DNA from 2 places in the Stenotrophomonas sp. X genome. Region 2 is predicted to be linked to the other one. Evidence: riboswitches for the same ligand, from Rfam matches in the RefSeq annotation. Region 2 holds a riboswitch; the other holds the start of a gene.
The links. A riboswitch is a leader RNA that binds a small molecule or an ion and turns the genes downstream of it on or off. The one in region 2 is predicted to bind glycine.
Positions count from the first base shown of each region.

Region 1: it holds a riboswitch for glycine, as region 2 does, so the genes downstream of both, gcvP (aminomethyl-transferring glycine dehydrogenase) here and ACZ75I_RS17470 (trimeric intracellular cation channel family protein) in region 2, are expected to answer to the same signal.

Region 1 covers NZ_CM146756.1:3,125,563-3,131,637, reverse strand. The annotation lists gene gcvP (aminomethyl-transferring glycine dehydrogenase) at 1-1,993, opposite strand, end outside; glycine riboswitch at 2,056-2,158, opposite strand; gene ACZ75I_RS14560 (multidrug effflux MFS transporter) at 2,457-3,683, shown strand; gene ACZ75I_RS14555 (siderophore-interacting protein) at 3,825-4,721, shown strand; gene ACZ75I_RS14550 (hypothetical protein) at 4,805-5,197, shown strand; gene ACZ75I_RS14545 (M2 family metallopeptidase) at 5,325-6,075, opposite strand, start outside.
Region 2 covers NZ_CM146756.1:3,799,818-3,805,892, reverse strand. The annotation lists gene ACZ75I_RS17490 (MarR family winged helix-turn-helix transcriptional regulator) at 1-10, shown strand, start outside; gene ACZ75I_RS17485 (DNA alkylation repair protein) at 7-747, shown strand; gene ACZ75I_RS17480 (hypothetical protein) at 933-1,190, shown strand; gene ACZ75I_RS17475 (3-deoxy-7-phosphoheptulonate synthase) at 1,486-2,559, shown strand; gene ACZ75I_RS17470 (trimeric intracellular cation channel family protein) at 2,766-3,383, opposite strand; glycine riboswitch at 3,468-3,571, opposite strand; glycine riboswitch at 3,585-3,674, opposite strand; gene ACZ75I_RS17465 (GIY-YIG nuclease family protein) at 3,715-3,990, shown strand; gene ACZ75I_RS17460 (nuclear transport factor 2 family protein) at 4,135-4,566, shown strand; gene ACZ75I_RS17455 (hypothetical protein) at 4,570-5,022, shown strand; gene ACZ75I_RS17450 (NAD(P)/FAD-dependent oxidoreductase) at 5,103-6,075, opposite strand, start outside.

The DNA.
Region 1 (6,075 bases), 670 kb from region 2:
TGATCTCGCAGATCTCGACCACCTCTTCCTCGAACACGCCGTGCGTGGACGGGTAGGTCATCATGATCGCGGCCAGGCGGTCGCTGTACTTCTCGGCGTTGAGGCGGATGTCCTCGACGTCGACGTTGCCGTTGGCATCGGTCTTGGTCACCACGACCTTCATGCCGCACATCTGCGCCGAGGCCGGGTTGGTGCCGTGCGCCGAGTCCGGGATCAGGCAGATGTCGCGGTGGCCTTCGCCGCGCGATCGGTGGTAGGCACGGATCGCCAGCAGGCCGGCGTACTCGCCCTGTGCGCCGGAATTCGGCTGCAGGCTGACCGCGTCGTAGCCGGTGCATTCGACCAGCATCGCTTCCAGCGTGTCGATCAGTTCCTTGTAGCCCAGCGCCTGGTCGGCCGGCACCAGCGGGTGGATCTGCGAGAACTCCGGCCAGGTCACCGGGATCATCTCGGCGGTGGCGTTGAGCTTCATGGTGCACGAGCCCAGCGGGATCATCGTGCGGTCCATCGCCAGGTCCTTGTCGGCCAGCGAACGCAGGTAGCGCAGTAGCTCGTGCTCGCTGTGGTGGGTATTGAACACGGGATGGGTCAGGAACGCGGACTGGCGCAGCAGGCCGGCCGGCAGCGCGTCGGCGGTGCTGGCGTCCAGCGCATCGACGTCGGCCTGCGCGCCGAACACGGCGGCCAGCGCGACCACGTCGGCGCGGGTGGCGGTCTCGTCCAGGCTGATGCCGACCGAGTCGCTGTCGATCGCCCGCAGGTTGTAACCGGCGGCGCGTGCCTTGGCGTGGATCTCATCGGCATGCACGCCGGTGATGTGCAGGGTGTCGAAGAAGTCGCCACCGACCTGCACGCCGGCGTTGCGCAGTGCCGCAGCCAGGATCGAGGCCAGGCGGTGGGTGCGCCGGGCGATGCGGGTCAGGCCTTCCGGACCATGGTAGACCGCATACATCGAGGCCATCACCGCCAGCAGCACCTGTGCGGTACAGATGTTCGACGTCGCCTTCTCGCGGCGGATGTGCTGCTCGCGGGTCTGCAGGGTCAGGCGGTAGGCCGGGTTGCCCTGGGCATCGATGGAGACACCGATCAGGCGGCCCGGCATCGAGCGCTTGTAGGCGTCACGGCAGGCCATGAACGCGGCGTGCGGGCCGCCGAAGCCGAACGGCACGCCGAAACGCTGGCTGTTGCCGACCACGATGTCCGCGCCCCATTCGCCCGGGGCGGCCAGCAGGGTCAGTGCCAGCAGGTCGGTGGCCACGGCCACCAGGCCGCCGCGCGCGTGCACGGCATCAACCAGCGCCTTGTAGTCGCCGACCTGGCCGAAGGTGTCCGGGTACTGCAGCAGCAGGCCGAAGGCTTCCGCTTCCAGTGCTTCGGCGGGGGTGCCGACGCGCAGCACAATGCCCATCGGTTCTGCGCGGGTACGCAGCAGTTCCAGGGTCTGCGGGTGCACGGCGTCGTGCACGAAGAAGGTGTCCGACTTCGACTTGGCCGAACGCTTGGCCAGGGTCATCGCTTCGGCGGCGGCGGTGGCTTCGTCCAGCAGCGAGGCGTTGGCGATCTCCATGCCGGTGAGGTCGGCGCACAGGGTCTGGAAGTTGATCAGCGCTTCCATGCGGCCCTGCGAGATCTCGGCCTGGTACGGGGTGTAGGCGGTGTACCAGGCCGGGTTTTCCAGGATGTTGCGCAGGATCACGTTCGGGGTGTGGGTACCGTAGTAGCCCTGGCCGATGAAGCTGCGCAGCACGGTGTTCTTGTCGGCGATCGCGCGGATCTTCGCCAGTGCCTGCACTTCGGTCATCGACTCCGGCAGCGCCAGCGGCGCCGGCGACTTGATCTTGGCCGGCACGATGGCATCGGTCATCGCATCCAGCGACGCGTGGCCGACGACGTCGAGCATCTGCGCGATCTCGGCATCGTTGGGGCCGATGTGACGCTCGACGAACGCATTGTGGTGCTCGAGCTCACGCAGGGAAGGGGTGTTCTGGGACATGGCGAAGGATCCGTCAGGAAAGGGCACACGCACGGGCACAAGCCGCCGGTCGGCGGTCTGCGGGGCGCCCCTCTGTCCTTTTGCCTGAGAGTTTGGAAGCGCGGAAAACCGCAGCTTCGTGCCCCTTCGGCGCCGGATCGAACCGGTCTCTCCAGAGTTCTGTTACGGGTGGTATCGGGCCTGAGCGATTACGGGCGTTGCGCCTTCGGCAGCGGTGTTCCGCTTCTCCCACCGTGTTGCCGGCGGATTATAGCCCGTTGCGGGCCCGCGGGCCGCCTCCCGGCACGGCCCCGCGGCTGAATGGCCGATGGCCCGGACGTGCGTTTTGTGCATCGCTGCATGGCATCGGGCGCAATCCCCACCTATGATGGCCGGATACCCGACTTCATCTGGCGCCGTCCCTGCAGAAGGGGACCGGCGCCCGCCGTGCGTGCCACGCATGGCCCTGCCGGACGCCTTTCTCATGACCGCCGTTGTTGCTCCCTCCACCCGCCGCATGGCCCTGCTGCTTGCCGGCCTGGCCATGTTCGGCCCGTTCTCGATCGACACCATCTTCCCGGCCTTCCCGCAGCTGGCCCGGCGCCTGGCGGTGGACGAGGTGGCGGTGCAGCAGACCATCAGCGTCTACCTGCTGTTCTACGGCCTGATGAGCCTGGCGCACGGTCCGCTGTCCGACGCCTGGGGCCGCAAGCGGGTGATCCTCGGTGGCCTGGTGGTGTTCGTCGGCGCCTCGGTGGGCTGCGCGCTGTCCACCGACCTGACCACGCTGCTGGCGTTCCGTGCGCTGCAGGGCCTGTCGGCGGGTGTCGGCATGATCGTCGGCCGCGCGGTGATCCGCGACCTGTACCACGGCCACGATGCCCAGCGGCTGATGAGCCAGGTGTCGATGCTGTTCGGCATCGCCCCGGCCATCGCGCCGATCATCGGTGGCTGGATCCTGCTCAGTGGCGCGGGGTGGCCGCTGATCTTCTGGTTCCTGGTGGTGTTCGGGCTGGTCCTGCTGGCGGCCACTGCACGCTACCTGCCCGAGACCCATCCCGTCGAAGCGCGCGTGCCGTTGTCGCCGCGCGCGTTGATGCGCGATTACGTGCGCATCGGTTTCAACCCTCGCTTCCTGCGCCTGGCACTGGCCGGCAGCATCGGCTTTGGTGGAATCTTCCTGTACATCTCCTCGGCGCCGGTGTTCGTGATGCAGCACCTGCACCTGGGCGAGGGCGGTTTCGCCTGGTTGTTCATCCCGACCATCGGCGGCATGACCACCGGCTCATTCCTGTCCGGGCGCATGGCCGGGCACACCACGCCCACCCGCCAGGTCTCCATTGGTTTCGGCCTGTGCGCATTGTCAGTGCTGTTGAACGTTGGCTACGTGGTGCTGTCGCCACAGTTCGTGCTGCCATGGGCGGTACTGCCGATCTTCCTGGGTGGCATGGGCATGGCGCTGATCTTCCCGATCCTGGCGCTGGCGGTGCTGGACATGTACCCGCATCAGCGCGGCCTGGCCTCGTCGCTGCAGGCCTTCGTGCAGCTGATGATCAGCACCGTGGTGGCCGGCGTGGTGTCACCACTGCTGAGCGGCAGCCCGCTGCACCTGGCACTGGGCCAGGCGGCGTTCTTCGGCGCCGGTTTCGTGTTCTGGTACTGGGAACACCAGCGCGAGCGCGCGGCGCGGGCAGCCTGCACGGGTCACTGAGCAGCGCGCAGGGGTAGGGTGGGCCGCGATGCCCGAAACACTTGCGGCAGGGAACGGCCGGACTAGGCTGGGCATTCCAGCCAGCCGGTGCGTGGGTGCACGACAGCCAGCCGACCCAATGTCGTTGCATGAGGTTTCGCCATGGCTGCGCAGCAGACCTACCGCCTGTTCGAGGTGGCGCTGAAGGAGCGCCGCGTTCTTTCCCCTTCCCTGGACCGCATGGTGTTCACCGGCGCCGACGTGGCGCGGATGAAGACCGAAGGCCCGGACCAGCGCATCAAGGTGTTCTTCCCCTTGCCCGGGCAGGACCTGCCACAGGTGCCCAGCGGCGAGGACTGGTACCCCCGCTACCGGGCGCTGCCGGACGATCAGCGCCCGCCGATGCGCACCTATACCATCCGCCAGCTGCGTGCAGAGCTGGGCGAAGTCGATGTTGATTTCGTGCTGCATGGCGAGACCGGGCCGGCCTCGCGCTGGGCCATCCACGCGCGACCGGGCGACCGCGTAGTGCTGCTGGCCCCCGATGCCGACTGTGCCGACAGCAGCGAAGGCTGGGAATGGAGGCCGCCGGCCGGCGTCGGCCAGGTGCTGCTGGTGGCCGATGAAACCGCGCTACCGGCGGTGGCTGGCATTCTTGAGGAACTGGCGGCCATGGTCGACCCACCGCGCACGCTGGCGCTGCTGGAGGTGGCGCAGGCCGGTGATGCGGTGCACCTGAAGGCGCCCTCCAGCGCCGAGCTGGTCTGGCTGCCGCGCGGGCAGGCCGCCTACGGACAGCCGTTGCTGCAGGCGGTCCAGGCGCGGTTGGCAGCGACCTCGAGCGTGGCTGCCGGCGATGCGCTGGAGGAGATCGACGTCGATACGCAGATCCTCTGGGAGCAGGCCGATACCCGTGTGGCCGGTCCGCTGTATGCCTGGGTGGCGGGTGAGGCGGGGGCGGTGATGGCGATCCGCCGCCACCTGGTGCGCGATTGCGGGCTGGACCGCCGCGCGATCACCTTCATGGGCTACTGGCGGCATGGCAAGGTGCTGGACTGACCGGACTGGATCGAGCACGCGTGAAGCAGCGCTGCGGGCGGGGTGCGCTATCCTTGCGCCCCCCTTCGCAGCGGTACCGCACCATGTCCACCAGCTCCAAGACCCGCCGCGACCAGCGCCGTCGCCAGGAAAAGCAGGCCGCCAACAAGGCCGCTGCCCAGGCCTCGCCGGTGGAGCCGCATGCCGAACTGCGCGACGCGCAGCGCACCCTGCTGGCCGGTGTCGTGCGCCGCGACGGCGAATGGGTGCTGGGTATGGACGGCCGCATCGCCGGCCACAGTGACTCCGCCGCACAGGTACTGGCGCTGATCATGCAGGCAGGTGAACTGCACGAGCGCAACGGCACGCCGGTGCGCCTGATGTACTCCGATGCGCTGCGCGACGCCGCGCATGCCGAAGCGAAAGAGAAGGGCCAGACCTTCGAGGAATTCAAGGCGGAACTGGCCGCGGCGATGGCGGCGAAGAAGGACAGCTGATCGCGCCGAATCTGTAGAGCCGAGCCGTGCTCGGCTTGCCGTGCGCAGCACGGTGGAAACGCAGCCGAGCATGGCTCGGCTCTACAACACGGAGAAGGGGCGGATCCTTGCGGATCCGCCCCTTTTCTCATTTCGCCGCCGGGGCCGCGTTGGCCTGCCAGCCACACATCTGGCCTTCATTCTGCTGCTTCAGCCACTCGTTGACCGGAGTGAAGTACTCGATCATCGGGCCGGCATCGAGCTTGTCGGTGCCGGTCAGCTCCTTCAGCGTGGCCTGCCACGGCTGGCTGGCACCCTTGCTCAGCATCGCCCAGTATTTCTGGCCGGCTTCCTTGTTGCCGTAGAAGGTGCACTCGTGCAGCGGGCCCTTGTAGCCGGCCGCATCGCACAGGCCCTTGTAGAACTGGAACTGCAGGATGCGGGCCAGGAAGTAGCGGGTGTACGGGGTGTTGCCCGGCACGTGGTACTTCGCGCCCGGATCGAAGAATTCCTCGCCACGGGTGCTGGCCGGGGCCACGCCCTGGTACTTGGCCTTCAGGTCCCACCACGCTTTGTTGTAGTTGTCGGCGGTGATCGAACCATCGAACACGCCCCAGCGCCAGCGGTCGATCATCAGCCCGAACGGCAGGAACGACACGCCCGACAGCGCCATGCGCATCTGGTTGTTGATGACCGCTTCGCGGCTCTCGGTCGGTGCATCGACCAAGCCGATCGAGCTGAGGTACTTGGGCGTCATCGCCAGCACGATGGTGTCGCCGATCGCCTCATGGAAGCCATCGTTGGCACCGCCCTGGAACAGCGGCGGCAGCGGGTTGTAGGCCAGGTCATAATAGATATGGCCCAGCTCGTGGTAGATGGTGGTGAAGTTCTCTTCGTTC
Region 2 (6,075 bases):
CGCCGCATGAGCACGCCCATTCCCGCGGAACGGCTGCGTGCACTCAACAGCGGTAGTGCCGCTGCCACGCATCTGGCCGAATGCCTGGCAGTGGATTTCGCCGCGCTGTTGCAGGCGGTGGCACCTGTGCTCGAGCCGGAAGCGCTGCAACGTATGCGCGATGCCTCCGGCAAGGGCATCACCCAGCGCATGGCGCTGGCGGCGCGGTTGCTGCACGAAGCCGGGCAGGGTGATCCCGCGCACTGGCAGGCACACGCATCAGACACCGTGCGTGGCTGGGCCTGCTACCTGATTGGCGGCGATGCCGGCGCGGCGCTGCCGGCCAAGCTGCGGGCGATGCGTCCGCTGGCTGACGACCCGCACTTCGGCGTGCGCGAATGGGCATGGCTGGCGCTGCGCAGCGACATCGTTGCCGCACCGTTGCAGGCGCTTGAGTACCTGCAGGTGTGGACGCAGGAAGCATCGCCTTACCTGCGCCGCTTCGCCTGCGAAGCGCTGCGCCCACGAGGCGTGTGGTCCACGCATATCGCGCTGTTCAAGCAGCATCCAGAACTCGCGTTGCCGATGCTGGAAGCAATGGCCAACGACCCGGAGCGCTACGTGCAGGACTCGGTCGGGAACTGGCTCAACGATGCCGGCAAGACTCAACCGCAGTGGCTGCGTGAGCTGTGCGCGCGGTGGCAACAGCAGCACCCGGGCGATGCCAACGCCTACATCCGCAAACGCGCCATGCGCTCGTTGCGGTAGTACCGGCTGCAGGCCGGCAATCTCATCAACCTCAAGGAAGGCCTTCCATGTCCTACACCCTCATCGAGCTCTACACCGCTCTGCCCGCCTTGTAGCAGCGCCTCCGGAGGCGCATGGCACATGCGCCTGTCACCCGGACGCGGTAAACAGGACATTGCCCATGTCCATCCGCAGGGAAGTTGATCATGCAGAGCACGCTCCAGGTAACGCTGTACGGCCCACAGGGCGATACGCCGGCACTGCAGCTGCCGCAGATGGAAGGGCCCTCGGTGGCCATCCCGGAAGCGGTACTGCGCCGGCTGGTGTCCGATCTCTACACCACCCGTTCCCTGCTCAATCCCGAGCAGCTGGACGAGGCCCGGCAGGAGCTGGACCGCGTGCTGGAGCGCTGGGCCGACATCCACGAAGGCCTGCTGCTGGACGTGGAAGTGCATGGCAGATGAGCGACCTTGCACGGCGGCCACCGCGTGGGCTGCGCGGTCAGGCGCATCACTGAACCGCGCGCCCAGTTGCGGATGAAACATTTTGCACTGCGCAAAAGCTGTGCTATCAATAGATCCCATGAACGCAGCCGCCACCCGCTTTTACTGGTATTACTTTCCGAAGCCACTGGCGGAGGAAGGACTGCGCTCACCCTGAAGAAAGCTTCAGACGCATTCCCGAAAGCCGCCAGCGAACCTGGCGGCTTTTTTCATGCCGCCACGCTGGGGACCCCCAACGTTCCGGAGATCTCCTGCAATGCCCCCGCACACCGACGACCTGCGTATCCGCACCATCGAACCGCTGACACCGCCCGCCCAGCTGCTGGCGATGCTGCCCTGTGACGATGAGGCTTCCGACACCGTCAGCGCCTCGCGCGCGGCCCTGCACCAGATCCTGCACGGCCGTGACGACCGCCTGGCGGTGGTGGTGGGCCCGTGCTCGATCCATGACCCCAACGCCGCCATCGAGTACGCCCAGCGCCTGAAGCCGCTGCGCGACGCGCTGGCTGGCGAGCTGGAAATCGTCATGCGCGTGTACTTCGAGAAGCCGCGCACCACGGTGGGCTGGAAGGGCCTGATCAACGACCCGGACCTGGACGGCAGCTTCAGGATCGACAAGGGCCTGCGCATCGCCCGTGGCCTCCTGCGCGACATCAACAAGCTCGGCCTGCCGGCCGGTGTTGAATTCCTCGATGTGATCTCGCCGCAGTACATCGCCGACCTGGTGGCATGGGGCGCGATCGGCGCACGCACCACCGAAAGCCAGGTGCATCGCGAGCTGGCTTCGGGGCTGTCGTGCCCCGTCGGCTTCAAGAACGGCACCGATGGCAACGTGAAGATCGCCGCCGACGCGGTGGGTGCGGCATCCAACCCGCATCATTTCCTGTCGGTCACCAAGCAGGGTGGCACTGCCATCGTGTCGACCACCGGCAACCCGGATTGCCATGTGATCCTGCGCGGTGGCAAGCAACCGAACTACGACGCTGGCAGCGTGGCTGAGGCCTGCCAGGTGCTGGCCAAGGCCAAGCTGCCGGCGCGCCTGATGATCGATGCCAGCCATGCCAACAGCCTGAAGAACCCCGAGAACCAGCCGAAGGTGATCGACGACATCGCCGCTCAGATGGAAGACGGCGAACAGCGCATCGTGGGCGTGATGATCGAGAGCCATCTGGTCGGGGGCCGCCAGGAACTGGTGGAAGGCCAGCCGCTGGTCTACGGGCAGAGCATCACCGATGGCTGCATCGACTGGGACACCACCGTGACCGTGCTGGAGCGACTGGCTGCGGCCGTGCGTGCCCGTCGTGAAGTGAAGGTGTCCGAAGCGGCGTGAATGAAGCCGCCTGATGGCGGCACGTGTGTGGATGGCGGCCAGCGCCTGCGGGGGTGCGGCCGCGATCAGGGCCGGCCGGAGTTGGAGACCGGCCCATCTGCACCGGCGATGCGCCTGGCGCTGCGCATGAGCGACAGCGCCAGGTACATCGCCGGGGTGGTGCAGTCGATCCGCGCCCAGCATGGAACCCCAGGCGAACGCGAACCTCAATGCACTTCGTCGTGGTACACGAACTTCGGCATTTCCCAGCGGTAGTGGATCGCCAGCAGGCGCAGCGCGAAGCCGCCGCCGAGGCAGCACAGGATCGCGGTGGCGTCGGCCACGCCCCAGTGCAGCAGCAACAGATACGCCGCGCCGGTCAGCAGCGCGATGATCGCGTACAGCTCCTTCTGGAAGATCAGCGGCACCTCGTTGCAGAGGATGTCGCGCAGCACGCCGCCGAACGCCCCGGTCAGCATGCCGGCGATCAGCACGATCGGCATCGCATGGCCGGCTTCGCGCGCGATCGAGCAGCCGATCAGGGTGAAGGCGATCAGGCCCAGTCCGTCGAGTACCAGGAAGGTGCGGCGGAAGTGGTGCATCCAGCGTGCAACCCAAGTGGCGATCAGCGCCGCGCATACGGTGAACCCCAGGTACTCGGGATGCTTCACCCAGCCCAGCGGATAGTGGCCGAGCAGGATGTCGCGCAGTGATCCACCACCGAGGGCAGTGACACAGGCGATCATGACCACACCGAACAGGTCCATGCGGCGACGGCCGGCAGACAGTGCACCGGTCATGGCTTCGGCGGAAATGGCAATCAGGTAGATGATGGACAGCAGCATGGAACAGGCTCCGGGCGCGGTGGGGCCGGCCATGCGCGACTACCGCCACTGCCTGCGCAATGACGGGATGACGATGACCGGTGCCGCTCCCGCTGTCCTTTTGCCTGAGAGTTCAGCGGCGTTGGCCGCGTGCCCCTTCGGCGGATCGTCCCGGGCATGCCCGGTGACCTCTCTCCAGCTCGGCGAGTCGAATGCATGGTTGGTGGGATTCCAGCCCACCGGCCTGAGCGATCATGGGAGCCTGCGCCTTCGGCGGGCGCCAGCGCGGCGCCTCTCTCCTGCATTCGGGCGCCAGTATATCCGCTGCAGTGCAGCACGGCATAATCCAGGCATGGCCCCTTCCGCCCGCCCGTGGTTTCTGTACCTGCTCGAATGCCGCGATGGCAGCTATTACGCCGGCATCAGCACCGACGTGGACGCGCGTTTCGCCGCCCACCAGGCCGGCAAGGGCGCGCGCTACACCCGGGCCCGGCCACCGCTGCGCGTGCTGGCCGTGCGCGAATACCCGGACCGGGCCGCCGCCTCACGCGCCGAGTGGCAACTCAAGCAGCAGCCCCGCGAACGCAAGCTGGCCTGGCTGCAGGCGTTGGATCCTGCGCTTCTGTAGAGCCGAGCCCACGCTCGGCTGTTGTTGCTGCTGCCTGATGGTGAAGCCGAGCATGGGCTCGGCTCTACAGTAGATCCACGCCGTGCGTGGATGGGCTACCCGGCCCATGCGATGATCGCCCCGCGCCCAGAGCTGGAGACCCGGATGTCGACGATCGCCCTGCTGTTCGCTCTTTCCGCCGCAACGAGCCCTGCCGCCGACCCGGCCACCCTCGCGGCCATCGAAGCCACCTGCCATGACTACGTCGATGGCCAGCTGGAGGCGGACCCACAGCGCGTCGCCCGTTCCCTGCACCCGGACCTGGCCAAGCGCGCTGTGCTCGGCGATACACCCGACGAACGGCTGGGCCTGCGCCGGATGTCGAAGGAAGAACTGGTCTCGTTGACGAAGCAGGGCGCGTTGAAGACCCCGAAGGATCAATGGGATCGTCGCTGCACGGTGCTGGACGTGACCGGCAACGCGGCCTCGGTGCGGCTGGAGACCCCGTGGTTCGTCGACTACTTCCACATGGGGTGCTTCGACCAGCGCTGGGTCATCGTCAACGCGTTGTGGTACCCGAAACCGAAGGCGCAGTGAGCGATGCGTGCCGCCGGCAAAGCATGGATCTCCGTCGTCGTCCTGGTTGCCGGCATCGCGCTGCTGCCTGGCCTGCTGTACCTGCTCGGGCTGGCATTGGCAGGCGGTCGGCCGAAGCCAGTCGACCGTGCGCCCAGTGGTGTGGCTGCGTGCAGTAGCGAGCCACGGGCGGGGTATCAGCCGATGAACCCCTGGCGCTTCACCGCCCAGTTCTTCGACAACGACGCGATGAAGAAGGTGCCTGAAGTGGAGCGGGAGGCCTTCTGGATTGCCCGGCGCCACCTGTGGCGGCAACCGCAGCGCGGCATGCTGCGCTGGCAGCTCAGCAGTACCGCATTGACGATCTGGATCACCCGGCATTGGAGTACTGCGCAGATTGCCGACACCGCGAGGAAGGAGGACTTCTGCCGGACCTGGTCGAAACGGCGGGTGTCCGGTGGCGCGATGAACCAGTAGATCCACGCCATGCGTGGAGAGTGTTGACGAGGTCAGAGCCCTTTCCTGCGGAAAGGGATCCGACCCCGTTGCGTGCAGTCCTACCGCCTCGGCCGCCGGTCATCCCGGTCATCACCGAAGATGATGCGCGCACTGCGCTGGTAGCTCCAGTACGCGACCGCCCAGTTCAGCAGCACCACGATGCGGTTGCGGAAGCCGATCAGGAAGAACACGTGCGCGGCCAGCCAGAACCACCACGCCAGCACGCCCGACAGCTGCAGTCGGCCCAGGTGCACGATCGCGGCCATGCGGCCGATGGTGGCCAGGTTGCCGTAGTCGGCGTACTTGAACGGACCGGGCTCGGGCTTGCCGTGCAGCCGTGCGCGGATCACCTCGGCCACGTACTTGCCCATCTGCTTGGCGGCCGGTGCCACACCGGGAACCGGCTTGCCGTCGGCCTGGCTCAATGCGGCCAGGTCGCCGGCCACGAACAGCTCCGGGTGATCGGGCAGGGTCAGGTCCGGTTGCACCGGCACGCGTCCGGCGCGGTCCAGTGGCACGTCCAGCGTGCGCGCCAGCGGTGAAGCGGCCACGCCGGCGGCCCAGACCACGGTGCGCGCCGGTATGAACTGTTCGCCGAGCTTGAAGCCCTGGCTGTCGATGTCGCTCACCGGGGTTCCGGTCAGCACTTCCACGCCCAGTTTTTCAAGTTGGCGGCGCGCCTTCAGCGAAAGCACATCCGGGAACGAGGACAGCACGCGCGGCCCAGCCTCGACCAGCCGCACCCTGGCGCTGGCCGGGTCGATGTGGCGGAATTCGTTGCGCAGCGTGTGGCGCGCGATCTCGGCCAGGGTGCCGGCCAGTTCGACGCCGGTGGGACCACCACCGACGATGGCGAAACTCAGCCACGCCGCCTTCTTCGCCGGGTCCGGTTCGGCCTCGGCGCGTTCGAACGCCAGCAGCAGCTTGCGGCGCAGCGCGATGGCATCGTCCAGCGTCTTCAGGCCGGGCGCATCATCGGCCCACTGATCGTTGCCGAAGTAGGCGTGGGTGGCGCCGGTGGCCAGCAGCAGG